DNA from 2 places in the Rahnella aquatilis CIP 78.65 genome. Region 2 is predicted to be linked to the other one. Evidence: predicted binding sites of a transcription regulator. Region 2 holds the regulator's gene; the other holds the start of a gene.
The links. Region 2 encodes LexA, which represses DNA repair genes until DNA is damaged. Its sites were predicted from a motif close to TNCTGTATGTACATACAGNA; they were not measured.
Positions count from the first base shown of each region.

Region 1: RAHAQ2_RS23735 (YebG family protein) is a predicted target of LexA. The motif match lies at 3,953-3,972, and genes of this name have one in related genera.

Region 1 covers NC_016835.1:385,668-395,848, forward strand. The annotation lists gene RAHAQ2_RS23715 (glycoside hydrolase family 10-like protein) at 43-1,374, shown strand; gene RAHAQ2_RS23720 (GNAT family protein) at 1,442-2,029, opposite strand; gene RAHAQ2_RS23725 (hypothetical protein) at 2,283-2,618, shown strand; gene RAHAQ2_RS23730 (helix-turn-helix domain-containing protein) at 2,858-3,496, shown strand; gene RAHAQ2_RS23735 (YebG family protein) at 3,553-3,939, opposite strand; partial or broken gene RAHAQ2_RS26075 (acyltransferase) at 4,072-4,202, shown strand; gene RAHAQ2_RS23745 (B3/B4 domain-containing protein) at 4,263-4,952, shown strand; gene RAHAQ2_RS23750 (YybH family protein) at 4,965-5,363, opposite strand; gene RAHAQ2_RS23755 (sulfite exporter TauE/SafE family protein) at 5,367-6,092, opposite strand; gene RAHAQ2_RS23760 (LysR substrate-binding domain-containing protein) at 6,200-7,090, shown strand; gene treF (alpha,alpha-trehalase TreF) at 7,081-8,715, opposite strand; gene otsA (alpha,alpha-trehalose-phosphate synthase) at 8,780-10,181, opposite strand, start outside.
Region 2 covers NC_016818.1:4,460,066-4,470,246, reverse strand. The annotation lists gene pgi (glucose-6-phosphate isomerase) at 111-1,757, shown strand; gene psiE (phosphate-starvation-inducible protein PsiE) at 2,009-2,416, shown strand; gene ubiC (chorismate lyase) at 2,506-3,045, shown strand; gene ubiA (4-hydroxybenzoate octaprenyltransferase) at 3,087-3,953, shown strand; gene plsB (glycerol-3-phosphate 1-O-acyltransferase PlsB) at 4,057-6,540, opposite strand; gene RAHAQ2_RS20205 (diacylglycerol kinase) at 6,658-7,026, shown strand; gene lexA (transcriptional repressor LexA) at 7,146-7,754, shown strand; gene RAHAQ2_RS20195 (CsbD family protein) at 8,152-8,361, shown strand; gene zur (zinc uptake transcriptional repressor Zur) at 8,497-9,006, opposite strand; gene dusA (tRNA dihydrouridine(20/20a) synthase DusA) at 9,271-10,181, shown strand, end outside.

The DNA of each region.
Region 1 (10,181 bases), on a different contig from region 2:
TGTTTCTTTTCGCGCGACGACCAGACATCACCGGAGTTTATCATCGCTTCTTCCCGTCATTTTTCGTGTATCACTGCCGTTAAATATCCTGCTGCCATTGTGGCGTTTGCGTTGTTGCTGGCAAGCTGTTCCTCGACACCGCCAAAATCACTGGTGACGCCGCTGCCGCCAGTGACGAAGCACCCTCTTCCCGGTCAACCGGTGCTGAGCCATGAACCCGTGCGCGGCGTCTGGCTGGCCACGGTTTCCCGCCTCGACTGGCCGCCGGTTAATTCGGTAAATACCGGCAGTACGTCTTTACGCATCAGCCAGCAGCAACAGGCACTGACGGCCAAACTGGACAAGCTTAAAAGTCTGGGCATCAATACGGTGTTCTTCCAGGTGAAACCTGACGGCACAGCATTCTGGCCATCAAAAATTTTGCCGTGGTCAGATATGCTTACGGGCAAGATTGGTCAGGATCCGGGCTATGATCCGCTGCAGTTTATGCTCGATGAAGCGCACAAACGCGGCATGAAGGTGCACGCCTGGTTTAACCCTTACCGCGTGTCGGTGAATACCAAATCTTCGACAGTGGCAGAACTGAATCAGACATTGCCGCTGCATCCGGCCAGCGTGTTCGTGCTGCACCGTGACTGGATCCGAACCTCCGGCGATCGTTTCGTGGTTGACCCCGGTATTCCTGAAGCGCGCGACTGGATAACCAGCATCGTGGCGGAAGTGGTGGCGCGTTATCCGGTCGATGGTGTGCAGTTTGATGACTATTTTTATTCAGAATCACCGGGTTCCGCGCTGGATGACAGCCTGACGTTCCGCAAATACGGTCAGGGTTATGCCTCAAAAGCCGACTGGCGGCGTCACAATACCCAGCAACTGATTGAGCAGGTTTCGCGCACCATAAAACAGCTGAAACCGGGTGTGGAATTTGGCGTCAGTCCGGCGGGTGTCTGGCGCAATGTGTCACATGATCCGGCGGGTTCACAAACCTCCGGTGCAGCGGCTTATGATGAAGCCTATGCGGATACCCGCCTGTGGGTGCAACAGGGTTTGCTCGATTACATTGCGCCGCAACTGTACTGGCCATTCTCCCGCAAGGCAGCGCGTTATGACGTACTGGCAAACTGGTGGGCAAATGTGGTCAAGCCCACACATACGCGCCTCTACATTGGTGTGGCGTTGTATAAAGTGGGCGAACCGTCAAAAAATGAACCGGACTGGACGGTAAGCGGCGGCGTGCCGGAGCTGAAAAAACAGCTCGATATGAATGAATCCGTGTCACAAATTAACGGTACGATTTTATTCCGCGAAAACTACCTCAACCAGCCGCAGACGCAGGACGCGGTCCGTTACCTGAAAAGCCGCTGGGGAAGCTGAAATAACGGTGTTTATTAGCTGGTTGCCTGCAGAATGTTTCTTCAGAAAACACGGTGTATTACTCTGATCACGCGATGATAGTCCAGTTATTCATAACTTTTTGTCGCAGATTTAAGTGAATATTACGAATATTACCTGTCCAGTTGGAGCCACGAAAATGCCGGTTCAGGAAGGAAGCATGGGCGAAACGATTGACCCACTGCGCATTTAATTTTCCGCTACCCGAACTGAGCGAAACCCCGGTGGTATCCATCCTGTTCACTGAGCCGGCGATATTCGGGTGAAAACCCATTTTTAAATAGAATCCCTGGCTATCGTCTACCGGCAATAATGAAGCGTTTTCGATATTCAGTTCCAGCCCGTATCTTATGGCGGAAAATAACAAAATTTGCCCCAGTCCGATAAATCTGTTGGGATTAGATTTCGTAGGCGTGTTGGTATTTCCTTCAACATATATCGCCGAGATATATAAATAATCGCTACTTCCGGATTCACTCTGTACACTGCACCGCCCCGCAGCAACATTTTCATGATTGTCCGTGAATAGCGAAAAATTCATCGCATGCCTTTCATATTCTGGGGGCGTTTCTTTTTCTTCGTCCAGGCTGAGAGTTAATGGTTTTCTGCCCTGAGGATTTTTCTCTATAAAGCGCATAGACTTTTTATTCCTTTAAATAAACGTTGAGTTAATTAAATTTGCGGCAAACGGATGTAATTATAAGCAAAGAGTATTGGAGGGATACTTAATTATATATGTACTTTTTATCTGCGCACGGACTGAGAAAGAAAGGCGCCGTCTGAAAACGCAGGCGGCACTTTTTTGATTTCAGACTATTCTGCCCCGCGTGAAATGCTTTCGCGTTCTGTACTCTTCTACCCTTAAAAGGTGTTCAACATAAGGAGACGCTATGAGACGTATTGCATTGTTACTTACCCTGATGATCGCGGGCCCTGCTGTCGCCGAAGACACTACTGCGCAACATACCCCCGCGACCTATATCAATATTCTCTGCAGTTCCGCGCTCAATAAACCTGATGGCACTGCGGCGTATTTCCGTGAGCAGATCAAAGATGTTTCGACACAATCACAGTCTCCGTCGTCGATCAATAAGACAGAATTTGATGAGGATGAAGCCGATAAGGTGATTCAGACATGGACTTCGCTCAGCAAAGCCGACCGCGAGAAAGTGAAGACGCAACAACAATGTCAGGACACCTTGCATAAGCGATATCAGGAAGGGTAAAAATCGTGCGGGGATACAAGAATGCGGGATCGGTTCCCGCATTCTTGTGAAAGGTCATGCTGTTAATGGGAAACGCTTTTAATTGCGCACCAGCGCCTGCGACTTATCCATTGCGTGTCCTTTTGCATGGCGGGAGAAAGATGATCATGCACTACATGGTTTCTTAAGGCCGCATTCACCGGACAGGGAACTCTGCTAAATTTAAGGTAATTCCCTGCTGTTGCTGTCTGAAGAGGTCAATGACGATGGTTACCGAAAGTGATAAGGGCAAAGACCTCAGTCGGGCTACCGCTGAGCTATTGGCAGAGCTCATTCCCTATCTCCAGTTCCGTACTGTCCCCGCAGGCTCGCGCTTCTATCTGTATGAGAACGGGGAATTTCATTGTTATTTCATTCGCAAAGGCTGGTTTAAAACCTTTCATAACGACGAACCGGTATTGATCGGTGTTATTTCTGTACCGGGGATTATCGGGATTGGCGGCGCGGTTCCCGCAGACGCCAAAATGTTTATTCAGGCACAGGATGAGGGAGAAATTGCCCGTGCCACTGTGGCAGAAATGCATGCTTTGATTGAACGCCTGGATCTGTGGGAGGCTCTGACCAAACATCTTCTCAGGATGACCAACAAACTCTATGTCAAAAGCACCCTGCTGACGGCACCAACATCCTATGAAATTCTGCGCCATCAGCTTATGGAACTCATGAACGAACCGCCGGAAATACGCGAAAATATTCCCGCTGCCCACTATATTCAGCTCAAGACACACCTTTCGCGCAGCACGATCATGAAAGTGCTTTCACAACTAAAACTGGGGGGATATCTGAGGCTGGATAACGGTATTCTGAAAGAAGTGATCCGTTTGCCGCTGAAATACTGAGCATGGGAGCAAAGGGCGGGAAAGAAAGCGTGCAGTTACGCACGCTGTTCTGTCAGTTACGCGGCTTTTACCGTACGTACTTTCTTAGCGGCGGCAGGTTTTTCAGCAACGATCTCTTCAGCAACCGTTTCTTCAATAACCACGTTTTCTGCGACGTCTGCGGCTTGTGTTGATGTTTCAGCGGCGGGTTGCGGCGCTGACTCTGCTTCCGGCAATTTGCTGGTACGCAAAATATGCTGGACGGTGTCTTTCTGTTCGGCGAGGTGAAGCGCAATGTTTTCCGCGAGAGTTTCATCCATGTCGATATTGCTTTGTAACAGCCATTCAGTAAAAGCATCTGCCATGTCGAGCATCTTGTCGTAAGCGTCTGCTTCTTTCTTATTGGCAAATGTCATTTTCTCTTCACCTTTTCTGACGACAACAAATTTTGTTTCAACAGCCATGATTCGCTCCTTATACTGTAATTATATACAGCATACCAGTAATCAGTGCAGGATACATCATCCGGCCTGCTTTTTATAGTGCGGCGCATCAAAGGCCCGGCATAATACCCTGGCCAATATAGCGTGGGTGAAAGTACGGGCAGACGCTGGAAGGCAGGTCGCAGGCCAGATTTATATCATATTCTGACGGAATATCAGGGTCATGAACGGATGCGATTACGGCACGTTTTTCTGAGGAATTACCGGGTATGAAAAAAGGATAATTCCGTTTCGGGCTGACGGATGGCATAGTCAATGCCTGACCTTTACTACAGGACTGTTCCATGATCGTCGTTAACCCGTCACTCGATCCGACGCTTGCCCGTATCGCCCCTGGCTTTCGCGTATTAAGTATATCGGCGCAGGCAGCGCCGATAATCAATCCTGCGCTCGCGCAGGAAACTTTGCAAAATGCCTGTCGTTTTGTGCTTGAGAATGATTTTTCCTGGACAGATGAACATCTGAGCGCCTGGGGTGAAGTGTTTAAAGCCTTTGGCGCAAAACCTAAACGCACTCCCTGCTCTGCAGATGCTCTCAGAAAACGCGTACTCAAAGACGGCACCATGCCTGCCATCGATCCGGTAGTGGATCTCTATAATGCGGTGAGTATTCAATACGCCATTCCGGTCGGCGGGGAAAATATTTCAGCCTACATTGGACACCCGCTGCTGACCTTCGCCACAGGCAGCGAGCCGTTTGACACACTCAAAGCAGGAGAACCGGTGATGGAGTCACCTGACGCCGGTGAAGTGATCTGGCGAGATGACGCAGGCGTAACCTGCCGGCGCTGGAACTGGCGTCAGGGCATCAGAACCCGCCTCGACAGCGACGCGCAAAATATGTGGTTCATTCTCGAAAGCCTGCCAGCCATGCCGTTGCAGGCATTGCACGACGCCGGAGATATGTTAATTCACGGGCTTGAGCAGATGATGCCGGGCGTTCAAACCGATGTAAAACTCATCACGCTGCCCTGATCTGCCGGAGTCTTATTCTTTATCCAGCAGCGATGTGCCGTAAGAATTATCGATGGTACACAGCCAGCGACCGTCCGGTTCATGGCGGAAAACATAGGTGGCGCGGCGGGTCGTGGTCACCTTGCCGCCCTGTCCGTCGGGGAAATGCAGCACCGTTTCCATGATCACCAGCGCATCGTCCGCTCCTTCAATCACCTGCATTTCACCCTGTTCTACCACCAGCTGATCCTGAAAATAATCTGAGATTGCGACAAAGGCTTTACGGATATCGGTTTTGCCTCGGGCAATCATGCCCGGTTTAATCACCAGCGCAGCATCTTCGGCATAATGCGCCATCAGTGCGTCAAAATCTCTGACTGATATGGCCTTGTCACAGGCTTCGATAACCTGGCGGATCGGGTGGGTACTCATGCGTTAATCTCCTTTTGCTGAATTCCAGAATAATGAGATCCCCGCCAGAAATAACAGGATGTCGATCAGGCGGTTAAAGTATGTCTCTGACATCTTAATAACAAATTTTTTGCCAATAAGCATCCCTGCCGCCAGCGTACTACCCACCAGCAAGCCGCTAAACAATACCGGCCACGGCATCGCACCAATCGCGCTGAACGTTGAGGCTTTGGCGAAATAAATCGCGAACGATGCAGCGGCTTCGGTGGAAAGCAACGCGCCTTTCACCAGCCCGAAGCCGGCGAAAACCGGGATGGTCAGCGGGCCGGTTGAAAATACCACACCGGTCAGAAACCCTGTCAGCGCGCCCGCCAGTGCCAGTTGCATACTGCTGAGGGTAAAAGCCCTGCAACGGGCATAATGTCGTAAAGGGATGAGCAGAAAGAAGAACGTACCGATACATATATTCGACAGTCTGGCAGGCATCTCCCATAAGGTATTGGCACCGAGAATCGCTGCGGGAATGCCAGGCACGGCATACAGCAAGAACGCCCGAATGTTGATGTCTTTGCGCCAGAGGATCACGCGGGAGATGTTGCCGACAATGGCCGAAATCGCCATCACCGGAATGGCGGTTTTCGGGCCGAAAGTATACGTCAGCGCCGGCAATAACATGATGGAACTCCCGGTGCCGACAATGCCGCTGATAACTCCGGCCAGTATGCCCGTCAGGCCAATCACCACATACATCACGTTACCTATCCTTTTCTGAAAGAGAATGCGGGCGATGATAGCGTTTAGAAAATGGCGTAACCCGTGATAAAAAGTCACATAATCGTGATTAAAAAGGAACAACCATGCATGCCCTTCCCCCGATAACGGCCCTCCGCGCCTTTCTTGTCGCCTGTCATGCGGGCAGTTTTACCGCCGCAGCGCAGGAGTTATGCATCACGCACGGCGCGGTCAGCCGCCATATTCAGGTGGTGGAGAAATGGTTTGGAGTGAATTTATTCAGTAAGGAAGGCCAGCGGCGGGTACCGACACCTTATGCGCTGAAGCTGGCGCGCGAGCTGGGCAGCGCGTTTGATACGCTGTCGGATATCGCCCTGCGTTACGGTAATGGCGGGCGTAATAATGTATTCAACGTCAGCGTGCCCACCACCATGAGCCTGAAATGGCTGCTGCCCCGCCTTGATGATTTTTATACGCAATTTCCTGAGGCTAATCTGCAAATCTCTACGGCCAATACCGAGCAGTTACACATTGTGGGGCATTACGATTTGCTGATCCGTCGTGAAACCGGTGCCACGGAATATTCCGCGATCCCTTTTCTGGCCGATACCCATTGCCTGATGGCTTCGCCGGCGCTGCTCGGACGTTTTCAACTGAAGACACCGGAGGACGTGCTGAAATGTCCGCGCATTGAAACCCTTACCCGGCCAGGGCATTGGAATATGTGGCTGGCGGCGGCAGGGCTGGAGAAAACGCCGGTCAGCGGTTTGCGCCGTTATGACCATTTTCACGTTTCATTGCATGCCATGCTGGAAGGGATCGGCGTCGGGCTGGGGCCGGTCAGAACGCTGTCGGCAGAAATCCGTCGCGGGAATCTGGTGCTGTTGTTTCCGCAGATTACTGTCGCGCCCTGCCATTACCATGCCCTGACGCCAGCAGGCGTGCAGAAAACCCTGCTCCACCAGGCGTTTGAACGCTGGCTGGTGGCACAGGGAGAATGCGGTGATCAGTCGTAATTCTCACCGTATAAGCCAATAAGTCGCCGCACGACGCCATTGGTCCAGCCGAAGCCATCCTGCAGCGGATATTCCCCGCCGCCCCCTTCGCGCGGGGTGCCACCGGATATGTGGTATTTTTCGATCAGTTTATGGTGTTGCTGATAATACTGATTCACCGTTTTCAGCCAGTTACGGGCAATTTCATCGCCCAGCACATCATTGCCGTATTGCTTAAAGCCCTGAATCGCCATCCATTGCAGCGGTGCCCAGCCGTTAGGTTTATCCCACTGTTCACCGGTTTCATATTCCGTCGCCATGATGCCGCCCGGCGTAAGCAAGCGTGCGCGCACGACCTCCGACAGGCGTTCAGCCTGATAATGGCTGGCCAGCCCGACATACAGCGGCACCACGCTGGCGGCGGAAAACAGTGCCATTTGCTGACGGTGCCAGTCGTAATCGCGGAAACAGCCTTCGTTGTCATCCCACAGATAACGGTTGATGGCCTCGCGGCGCGTTTCGGCTTTGCGGCGGAATAACGTTTCGGTGATTTTATCTCCCTTAAGCCCGGAAATATTGGCGATGGCACTTTCCAGCTTGTGGAGAAACGCGTTCAGATCCACCGGAATAAATTGCGTGGTACGGATACTGGCGAGACGATGACCGTCACGCAACCAGCGCGACGAATAATCCCAGCCGGATTCCGCCCCCGCGCGTAAATCACGATAAACCTCGTTGGCTGGCCGCCCGGACTGCCTGGCGGTTTCCACATCTTCGCGCCACGACTCATCGCGCGGCGTGTCCCTGTCATCCCAGTAACGGTTAAGCAGCGTGCCGTCCGGCAGGCAAACCGCATGACGGTAAGCCTGATTCGGCGCGAGAGACTCTGCCCCATCCATCCAGAACTCATATTCCATTTTCAGATGGTCGAGATAGCGCCTCGCCCCGCGTACACCGTCTTCTTCAAACAGTTCGACCATCAGCGCAAATACCGGGGGTTGCGACCGGCTCAGGTAATACGTGCGGTTGCCGTTCGGAATATGACCGTACATCTCGATGATCCAGGCGAAATTATCTGCCATGGTGCGCAACAGATCATTACGGCCACTTTCCGCCAGCCCTAACATCGAAAAGTAAGAATCCCAGTAATAGGTCTCGCTGAAACGCCCGCCCGGCACCACATAGGCCTGGGGCAAAGGCATCAGTGATGACCATGGCACATGGTCTTCCGGCTGGCGCGTCAGCACCGGCCACAGTTTATCGATGTGTTCTTTCAGCGAATCGCCGGGGTCGGACACGTATTCGTCATCGCGGTGTTCAGGCAGCCAGAAATGCGCGTCCACAAACCGTTTCAGGTCAAAGCCCGGATGTTTTTTTATCCGGCGATAACGCAACAGAATGTCCAGCGGATCCATCTTCGGCGGGCAGTCGGGGAAGGTTTTGCTGTCCTCGAAAAGCCCTGAAGATTGCACACTGGTAAACAATTCCAGATAACGGTCAGCGGGCGTTAAGGCATCCGAAGGCGGCAAACCTTCGATCATCTCTGGTTCCGGTTCCGCATCCATCATCCGGTCAAGGATCAGTTCAATCGGCTCGAGCTCGGTCAGACGAGTCTCTTCGCTATCAGCGTTTTCGCTGTCAAACATTGCGTTTTGGTTCGTCTGGTATTTTGCATTTTGCATATGCTGCAAGCCTCTTGCTTATAAAAATTTACACGACGGCGCGGTGTTTTTCACCGTGTGGCGAAACGGCGTATAAATCGCGCAAATAGGTTTCGCCCCAGTTCGCAATGTCATTTTTGCGCAACACCGCCATCATGTCATTATAACGCTCAAGCCGCTCTTCCAGCGGCATGGTCAGTGCTTTATCCAGCGCCGCCGCCACGTCATCACGGTCATAAGGGTTGACGATCAGCGCCGACGTAAGTTCATTCGCCGCACCGGCAAATTGTGACAAAACAAGAACGCCGGGATCTTGCGGATCCTGCGCGGCAACATACTCTTTCGCCACCAGATTCATGCCATCACGCAGTGGCGTGACCAGCCCGACATCCGTCAGACGGAATAATTTCATCAGCAGGCTGCGCTGGAAATGCTGGTTGAGGTAAAACAGCGGCGTCTGGTTGATGCCACCGTATTTACCGTTGATGCGGCCCACTTCGGTTTCCAACTGATGACGGAGTTCCTGATAGGCCTGCACGTCGCCGCGTGATGTCGGGGCGATTTGCGAATAACGCACTTTACCGCGATGCTGCGGGAATTTTTCCAGTAATGCCTCAAACGCCAGAAAACGTTCCGGCAGTCCTTTGGTGTAATCGAGACGTTCGCAGGAAATGATGTTCTTCGATTCACGAATTTCCCGTTCCATCGCCGCCATTTTCGGTGGCAGCGGGCCTTCGGCCATTTCCCGGATGCTTTCCGGCGCAATGCTGATCGGGTATACGCCGGTGGCAAAGGTTTTGCCAAACGCCTGATGCTGATGCGCGTCGCAATCTTTAATATCGGTCAGCGCCTTAAGATTATCCAGAAACGCCAGGCGGTCACCTTCGGTCTGGAAGCCCAGCAAATCATACTCACACATCATCTCGAGTAATTCATCGTGGGTCGGCACCGCATTGAAGATTTCCGGGGTCGGGAACGGAATATGCAGGAAGAAACCAATGCGGTTTTTGACGCCGAGTTTGCGCAGCGCAGCGGCAAACGGCAGTAAATGATAATCGTGGATCCACAAGATATCGTCTGCTTTGATGAGCGGCTGCAATCTTTTCGCCAGCATATCATTGACCCGGCAGTAGCCGTCCCAGGCTTCGCGCTGGAAATCCACCAGATCGATACGATAATGAAGGGCTGGCCAAAGTACGGCATTGGAAAACTGACAGTAATACAGATCGTAATCATTTTGATTGAGCGGAACCGAAGCGTAAGTAATGCCATCATCTTCAGTCAGATTCAGGTCATCCTCTTCTTCGCCCGATATTTCACTTATCTCACCATTCCAGCCAAACCAGAGGCCTGAAGTATTTTTCAGCGCATCCAGAATGCCCACGGCCAGTCCGCCAGCGGATTTGGAACCGTCAGGAATGGCAATTCGGTTAGAAACAACAACCAGGCGA
Region 2 (10,181 bases):
TGTGATTAAGCAGATCTGACCTATCGCAAGAAAAGGCATCTCTTCCCGGGAAGTTCAGGCTACAATCGGGTCAGTTATCTCATATTTATTCTCAGCCTAAGAGCATTGCTATGAAAAATATCAATCCAACTCAGACCGCTGCCTGGCAAGCCCTGCAGCAGCATTTCGACAAGATGAAAGATGTGCAGATTAGCCATCTGTTTGCTGAAGATGGTGATCGTTTCTCCAAATTCTCTGCCACGTTTGAAGACCAGATGCTGGTCGATTTCTCCAAAAACCGCATTACGACAGAGACTCTGGATAAACTGCAGGCACTGGCGAAAGAGACTGACCTTCAGGGTGCCATCAAATCGATGTTCTCTGGCGAGAAGATCAACCGCACCGAAGACCGTGCTGTTCTGCATGTTGCACTGCGTAACCGCAGCAACACGCCAATCGTCGTGGACGGCAAAGATGTGATGCCGGAAGTGAATGCGGTTCTGGCGAAAATTAAAGGTTTCACTGAGCGCGTTATCGGTGGCGAGTGGAAAGGTTATACCGGCAAAGCCATCACTGATGTCGTGAACATCGGGATCGGCGGTTCAGACCTCGGCCCGTTCATGGTGACTGAAGCCCTGCGTCCGTACAAAAACCACCTGAATATGCATTTCGTCTCCAACGTGGATGGCACGCACATCGCTGAAACGCTGAAAGACCTGTCGCCGGAAACCACGCTGTTCCTGGTTGCCTCAAAAACCTTCACCACCCAGGAAACCATGACCAACGCCCACAGCGCGCGTGACTGGTTCCTGAAAACGGCTGGCGACAACCAACACGTGGCGAAACACTTCGCGGCGCTGTCGACCAACGGTAAAGCGGTGAGCGAGTTCGGTATCGATACCGACAACATGTTCGAATTCTGGGACTGGGTCGGCGGCCGTTACTCGCTGTGGTCAGCCATCGGTCTGTCTATCGCGCTGTCTGTAGGTTTCGATAACTTCGAACAGTTGCTGAGCGGTGCTCACGCGATGGATAAACACTTCGCGAATACGCCGGCTGAGAAAAACCTGCCGGTACTGCTGGCGCTGATCGGCATCTGGTACAATGATTTCTACGGCACTGAAACCGAAGCTATCCTGCCATACGACCAGTACATGCACCGTTTTGCCGCTTACTTCCAGCAAGGCAACATGGAATCTAACGGTAAGTTCGTTGACCGTAACGGCAACCCGGTGGATTACCAGACTGGCCCGATCATCTGGGGCGAACCGGGCACTAACGGTCAGCACGCGTTCTATCAGCTGATTCACCAGGGGACTAAAATCATCCCTTGTGACTTCATCGCACCGGCCATCAGCCATAACCCGCTGAGCGATCACCACGCGAAACTGCTGTCTAACTTCTTCGCCCAGACTGAAGCGCTGGCATTCGGTAAATCTCTGGATGTTGTCGAGAAAGAATTCGCCGATCAGGGTAAAAAACCCGAAGACGTTAAACACGTTGCACCATTCAAAGTGTTCGAAGGGAACCGTCCGACCAACTCCATCCTGCTGCGTGAAATCACGCCTTACAGCCTGGGTGCGTTGATCGCGATGTATGAACACAAAATCTTCACTCAGGGCGTGATCCTCAACATCTACACCTTCGACCAATGGGGCGTAGAACTGGGCAAACAGCTGGCAAACCGTATTCTGCCAGAACTGGAAGATGACAAAGATGTGACCGGCCATGACAGTTCGACTAACGGTTTGATTAACCGCTTTAAAAACTGGCGCTAATCCCTCGTCATCCTTCAGACTGTTTCAGCGTTGGCTGCGTGAACTCACCCCGGTCACTTACTTATGTAAGCTCCCGGGGCTTCGTTCCCTTGCCGCCTTGATCCAGCCCGAATGATTTAGAGGGACAGGTCGCAATATTTCTAAATAAAAGGGTTAGCCTTCACCGGCTGGCCCTTTTTTAATGGCGCTTTTCCTGTACTGACTCTGTGGTATTCTGCGGGGATTAATAACAAAAGTGGGATGTAGATCACATGGCAGGATCAAAGCGGGCAATGATGATATCCGTCATTATGCAGCGAATTTTGAATATATTTTTATTAGGACTGGCCGCGATACTGATGATTTTTATCGGGCGCGAAACCTATCATTTAGCAATGGTGCTGTTCGTGAATAACGATCAGTCGTCATCGTATTTGCTCATTGAGGGGATTGTGATTTACTTCCTCTATTTCGAGTTTATTGCCCTGATAATTAAGTATTTTTCTTCGGGCTATCACTTCCCTTTACGCTATTTTATTTACATCGGGATCACTGCGATTATCCGTTTGATCATCGTCGATCACAAAAGTCCTTATGACACATTAGTTTACGCCTGCGCGATCCTGGTGCTGGTCGTAACGCTTTTCCTCGCCAACAGCGAACGTCTGCGCCGGGAATAAATGAGGCGATTACTGCCTCGCAATCATACGCTAGAATGCGAGGCAGATAATTCATTGGAGGTATGAACACCTTCATTACGGAGCCATTGATGTCTGATTCCCGTTCCCCCGAAAAATCCCCGATCCACTGGTTTGACGATCCTTCGCAGGTGCCTGCGGATGTGGCTGACTGGCTGATGGAAATGGGATCCATGACCCGCCGGTTTGAAAAGCAGGGTGTTACCGTCACCGTGAAACCGCAAAACGAATGTTTTGTCAGCCGCGAAGAACTGGGTGAAAGCGAAGCGCAGCAGTTGCCGGAAAGTGCCCGTTACTGGATCCGCGAAATCGTGCTGTTTGGTGACGCGCAGCCATGGCTGCTCGGGCGCACAGTTATTCCTGAAGAAACGCTGACCGGGCCGGATCTGGCGCTGGTCGATTTAGGCACTGTGCCGCTGGGCCGTTATCTGTTCAGCGGAAATAATTTGTCCCGTGATTACATTCATCTGGGACAATTACACAGTGAGCAGGGGGCGTTATGGGCGCGCCGTTCCCGCCTGCGCTTGTCTGACAAGCCGTTGCTGCTGACCGAAATTTTCCTCCCCGACTCGCCGGTTCACCGTCCGCAAAATAAGGCGGAGCAGGAATGAGTCAGGCTAATCAACAAGGAGAACAGAGAGTGTCAGGAAGTATGACTCAGGGCACATGGCGTGATTACTGCCGCCTGATGCGTATTGATAAGCCGATCGGCTCACTGCTGCTGCTGTGGCCAACGTTATGGGCATTGTGGGTTGCAGGTGGCGGAATGCCGTCTGCTAAGATTTTGCTGGTTTTCGTGCTGGGCGTGTTTTTCATGCGTGCCGCCGGGTGTGTGGTCAATGACTACGCCGATCGTAAATTTGATGGTCACGTAAAACGCACCGCTCAACGACCATTGCCGAGCGGGGCGATCACCGGTAAGCAGGCGAAAATATTATTCGCCGGACTGGTGCTGGTGTCATTCTTGCTGGTTCTGCTGCTTAACCGCATGACGATTTGGCTGTCTCTGGCCGGGCTGGCGCTGGCATGGATTTACCCGTTTATGAAGCGTGTCAGTCATTTGCCGCAGGTGGTTTTGGGCGCGGCGTTTGGCTGGGCGATCCCGATGGCCTATGCCGCTGTGAGCGAAAGTGTACCGCTCAGTTGCTGGTTAATGTTCGTGGCAAATATCTGCTGGACGGTGGCTTACGATACGCAATACGCGATGGTCGATCGTGACGATGATTTGAAGATCGGCGTGAAGTCGACAGCGATTTTATTCGGACGTTTTGACACATTGATCATCGGCCTGCTGCAACTGGCAACGCTGGTCCTGATGGGGATTGTCGGTCATCTTTCCCAGCTCAGCGCACCGTTTTACTGGTCGCTGCTGCTGGCTGCTGCGCTGTTTGTGCATCAGCAGAAGCTGATTGCCAAACGTGAACGTGATGCCTGTTTCCTGGCTTTCCGCCAGAACAACTATGTCGGGCTGGTGCTGTTCCTCGGCATTCTGATGAGCCTGTCAGGCTTCACGTTGTAACGGTTTCTGAACTGACTCAACGTCCTAAAAAAACGCCCGGACTCAGTAAAAAAGTCCGGGCGTTTTATTTTTTGCAGCCTGCGCTGGCGGGCGCTAATGCCGGTTAATGATCGGTATCGCGCACATCCATCTTCGGCTCAGCCGGTGGTGCCGTCGGTTGTGGTAGCTCAGAAGGCATACCCGCGCTTTCGATAGTCAGCTTGATATCAGACGTCATCAGATCACTGAGCATGAGGTAAATCTCACGCGTTTGTTCCTGAATGGCATCGCCGCTGTCACTGATATAACCTTCGGCGCGAAGTGTGCCGACCAGGGTCGAAAATACGGCTTTATCGAAGAACTCAGGGGCATTGATACCGTGCAGCACGGATAAACGCTGTGCCATAATCCGGCTCTCTTTTTCCAGCGCACCACGGTTGATGCTTGGGTTATTGGTGAGCAGGGAGAAGGTAATGGCATAACGTTGCAGCGTTTCACGTACGCCGGCCGCCAGCAGTTGCAGGGTGCGGATCCGCGCCGGATTAAGTGTCAGCTCATCATCTTCAAGATGAATGATTTGCTGACGCGCCAGTTCCAGCGTCAGAACATCCAGCACGTGCGGCAGCTCAGATGTCCCGAAATGCATAAACAGTTCGGCTTTCAGCATCGGATAAATCAGTTCGACCTGACGCAGCAATTCCGCACGGCTGACCTGGCGGTGATGCATCACAATGCTTGAAATCAGTGACGGCAACACCAGCATATGATGGATGTTGTTGCGGTAATACGTCATCAGCACTGCCTGTTCGCGAGGCAGAACAATGATGTCGCCAATGTTGTCTTTCTCAACCTGGAACTTATTCATGTTCAGCGCGTGATCGAGCAACTGATCGGCAGTCAGATCCGGCACCGTTGAATCCGCGTTGTAAGGCACATTACGCAATAATTGCAGGTAGCAGTCGATTTGCTCGGTCAGTTGTTCGCGGGTCAGCGAACGCTGACGGGACGCCAGCAGCGCGGTACAACACAAGTTCATAGCATTGGCAGCCGCTGAATTGTTGATACGCACCATGATCTGTTCTGCTAAATCCTGCACCGTTGGCGTCAGCCAGCTCGGACGTTGTGCTTCGATCGGGTCGATGGCTTCACGCCAGGTGGGTACATTCTGGTTCAGGTAAGTGGTCAGATGCAGCGGCTCACCAAAGTTCACATAACCCTGGCCAAGGTTGCGCAGCTTACGCAGGCCGTTAAGCATTTGCGTCAGGCTTTCTTTCTCTTTGGTCGCACCGCGCAATTCTTTGGCGTACGTACCCACTTCCATGACGTGCTCATAACCGATGTAAATTGGCACCAGTGTAATCGGGCGTGAACCGCCTCTCAGCATGGCCTGAATGGTCATGGCCAGCGTACCGGTTTTCGGCTCCAGCAGGCGTCCGGTTCGCGAACGCCCCCCTTCCACAAAGTATTCCACCGAATAACCACGGCTGAACAGTTCGCCCAGATATTCACGGAACACCGTTGAATAGAGCTTGTTGCCTTTGAAGGTTCGACGAATAAAGAACGCGCCCAGACGGCGGAAAATCGGGCCAGCCGGCCAGAAATTCAGATTGATACCCGCGGCAATATGCGGTGGTACCAGCCCCTGATGATAGAGCACGTAAGACAACAGCAGATAATCCATGTGGCTGCGGTGGCAGGGCACATACACAATTTCCTGACCGTCCAGCGCTAACTGGCGTACACGTTCGGCATTGTTAACGTTGATGCCTTTGTACAATCGGTTCCAGGTCCAGCTCAGCACGCGGTCAGAGAGGCGCACGGCTTCATAAGAAAAGTCAGCGGCAATCTCTTCCATCAGGGCGATGGCGTTTTGTTGGGCTTTTTCGTGGGAAATTTTCTTGCTGCGGGCTTCGTCTTCAATCGCTTTTTCAATGGCTTTTGAGGCCAGCAATTTATTGAATAAATCCTGACGTGCCGGAAGACGTGGACCCACCGCAGCCAGACGCTGACGGGAGAAATGCATCCGCGCCACACGTGCCAGTTTTTGCGCAATTGTTTTATCTGTGCCGTGTTCTGTCGCCATATAACGCAGGGAAACGGTATTGGAGAAACGGACAAAACTGTCCCGTCCCAGCCACAGCACAGCGAAGAATTTCTGGATACCATTCAGCACGCGCAGATGTGGCGTGTCGTCCTGACCTTCACGGCCCGGTGCCCGGCCAAACATCACCGACACCGGCAACATCTGAATGTCTAAATCTGGGTTATTGCGGTGCAAATCGAGGTAGTCGTGGAACAGTTTTACGGATTCCTGCTGCGGCGTGTAATAAGAGAATACGCGCGGGCCTTCAGCAATAAAGACATGGCTTGGCAGCAGAGTTCCGTCAATTTCCAGCGGAATAAGGGGGTCCGGCAGATTCTGCGCCAGACATTGCGTACGCAACGTCAGCAAATCGGCTTTGGAGTTATAAGGCAATACATACAAAATCGGCCGCGTCGGGTCTAAATGCAACTCGGTAACCGGATCTGAAGGTATGACCTTGCTCTTTACCAGCAATGACAGTGGTAAATTCAATAATGTGTAATAAAGTCTACGCCAACCTGACATAAAAACGTGAAGCCTCTTGTTAGCCATTTCGCCGCAAGGATACCAGAAAGATCCGTGGAGATCTGTGGTCATATAAAAGCTAAAATGCGGCAAACACTCTAAGGATCAGTACCCGAAATGGCGAACCAAGTCACTGGATTTACCCGAATTTATAAAGCAGCCGGCTATTCCTGGAAAGGATTCAAAGCAGCATGGCAAAACGAAGCGGCATTTCGCCAGGAAGCAAGCGTCGCTATCCCGTTAATTTTGTTATCTTTCTGGTTTGATGTCAGCACCGTAGAACGCATTCTGCTGGTGGGATCTGTCGTTCTGGTCTGTGTCACCGAGCTGCTCAACAGTGCGGTGGAATGTGCGATAGACCGCATCGGGCCTGAGTTTCACGTGCTTTCAGGTCGTGCAAAAGATATTGGCTCTGCAGCCGTACTTCTGACCATCATATTGGCGATTTTTGTCTGGGTCAGCATCTTTTGGCCGCGATGGTTCTGATTTGGAATCTGTATTCCAGGAATCAACGTTATGCCCTGTTTTTATTCAATCTTAGGTTTTCATTGACCGTTTAGCTGTATATACTCACAGCAAGACTGTATAAACAACCAGGGGGCGGAATGAAAGCTTTAACGACCAGACAACAAGAGGTCTACGACCTTATTCGCGATCATATCTCCACCACCGGTATGCCACCAACCCGCGCAGAGATTGCATCACGACTGGGATTCCGTTCTCCCAATGCGGCGGAAGAGCATCTTAAGGCGCTGGCGCGCAAGGGTGTTATTGAGATTGTTTCCGGTGCATCACGTGGCATTCGCCTGCTGATGGAAGAAGAAGAAGGTTTACCGCTGATTGGCCGCGTTGCCGCCGGTGAGCCGCTGCTGGCCCAGCAACATATCGAAGGGCACTATCAGGTTGATCCGGCGATGTTTAAGCCAAGCGCCGATTTCCTGCTGCGTGTCAGCGGTATGTCGATGCGTGATATCGGTATCCTTGACGGCGATCTGCTGGCCGTACATAAAACGCAAGATGTGCGTAATGGTCAGGTTGTCGTGGCCCGCATTGATGATGAAGTCACGGTGAAACGCCTGAAAAAACAGGGCAGTATGGTGCAGTTATTGCCTGAGAACAGCGAATTCCAGCCGATCGTAGTGGATTTGCGCGAACAGAATTTCAGCATTGAAGGGCTGGCCGTAGGCGTCATCCGCAACGGCGACTGGATCTGACCTTCGTACTTCGAGCTATCTCTGTGTTGGCTGCCTTCGCGAACCCCGGTCACATACTCGTGTATGCTCCCGGCGTTCGCTTAGTTGCCGCCTTGATATAACTCGAATTACTCGGTCAGATATTGCTGAGTCAGATTTCACCGGGCTGGATATGGTGTCGTTACTGTTACTGGCGGCATGACACCTGGTTTTCGCCTCATGCGGACTGATTATTACTGTTTTCAAAGAAATAAACGCTGGATTGTCGTTATTTCCTGCTTTGGATTAATCCTAATAACGGGTTTTATCCCTGCTTTAAGAGGATTAATCGAGATTCTCTACTAACCTTTAAAGTGTTAAGGACGAGCTGCAAACGAGAAATGCAGTTCACCAAACCCAAGGTAACAGGAGATATTGTATGAATAAGGATCAAGCCGACGGTAACTGGAAACAGTTCAAAGGGAAAGTGAAAGAACAATGGGGCAAACTGACTGATGACGACCTGACAGTGGTCGAAGGTAAACGTGATCAGTTAGTCGGTAAAATTCAGGAGCGTTACGGCTATCAGAAAGATCAGGCCGAAAAAGAGCTCCATGAATGGGAAACCAAAAATAAATATCACTGGTAATACGCGATTCCCCCTCGCGTATCAGTGACGTATCCTGGCAGCAGTTGCTTCTACCCGGAACAATTCAGGATACGGGTACACGGAAGTACCCAACCTTTTACTTCTTCAGACTCTTCGTCGTAACGCGTTCATCCCTCAGCGTTTTTTAACCACAATACTGTGGTCGTGATCGCAATGTTCATGACTGTCACAGGTCTCCACGACGTTGCATTCCGCACACAATCCATGCGCTTCTACTACCGAATGGCGAAGTTCAAAGCCGGATTCCAATGCCAGTTTTGCCAGACGTTCTTCAATGCCGTCGGTAGTTTTTTCTGTGACCAGCCCGCAGCGGTCGCAGATAAACAGGGCAGAAGTATGGCTCGGTTCCTCAAAATGATGGCAGAGAACATAGCTGTTTGCGGATTCAACGCGATGAATAAACCCCTGTTCTAACAGAAAATCCAGCGCCCGGTAAACGGTCGGTGGTTTCGCCTGCGGTTCACTCACACGCAGCAGATCCAGCAAATCATAGGCGCTGATCGCACCGGGTTGTTGCGTCATCAGACGCAGTACTTCCAGCCGCTGCGGAGTCAGGCGAACATTGCGCTGCTGGCAAAGTTCTTCAGCTTGTGAAAGTAATTTTTCCGGATTATTCAGGGTCATGGCAACGGTCTCTGAGCGCAGATTGGAATGGATAGGCCACATCATGCGACCACTGATTATTTTATCATGCTTGCACCAAAACGACGAATTATGCGCCATTCAGAGGTGATGCAACGTCGGCAGTCGCCTGCTCAACGGCACAAGATGCCGAATCTTTGTTCTGTGATATAATCAACGATTACATTCCCTCCGGCGGCTACGCTGGCGGGAGCGCCACGAACCCCTTCAGCGAATGTCAGGCCGATGTCAGAAACTCAACACGCAATGCCCCAGACCACCCCGTTTTCCGCTCAGCGTTTTTCCGTTGCGCCTATGCTCGACTGGACCGATCGCCATTGCCGCCATTTTCACCGGCTGATGACCGGTCAGACCTTGTTGTATACCGAAATGGTGACCACCGGGGCCATTATTCACGGCAAAGGGGATTATCTGGGCTTTGGCGATGAAGAACATCCGGTGTCATTGCAACTGGGTGGCAGCAATCCAGCTGATCTGGCGCATTGCGCGAAGCTGGCGGAAGAACGCGGCTATGACGAAATTAACCTGAATGTCGGTTGTCCGTCAGATCGCGTACAAAACGGCATGTTTGGTGCCTGTCTGATGGGGCAGGCGTCGCTGGTTGCCGACTGCATTAAAGCGATGCGCGATGTGGTTTCCATTCCGGTCACGGTCAAAACCCGCATTGGTATCGACGATCAGGACAGCTACGAATTCCTGTGTGATTTCATTCGTCAGGTGTCTGAAAACGGCGGCTGCGATACCTTCATTATTCATGCGCGTAAAGCCTGGCTTTCCGGCCTCAGTCCGAAAGAAAACCGTGAAATCCCGCCGCTGGATTACCCGCGCGTGTATCAGCTTAAACGTGATTTCCCGCATCTGACGATGGCCATTAACGGCGGCATTAAAACGCTCGAAGAAGCCAAAACCCATCTGCAATATATGGATGGCGTGATGGTGGGGCGCGAGGCTTACCAGAATCCGGGCATTTTACTGAACGTTGATCGTGAGCTGTTCGGCTCCGATGCGCCGCTGAAAACCGGGCCGGACGTTATTCGCGCGCTGTATCCGTATATCGAAGCGGAGCTGGGCAAAGGCACTTACCTTGGCCACATCACCCGCCATATTCTCGGTCTGTTCCAGGGTGTGCCGGGTGCGCGTCAGTTCCGTCGCCATCT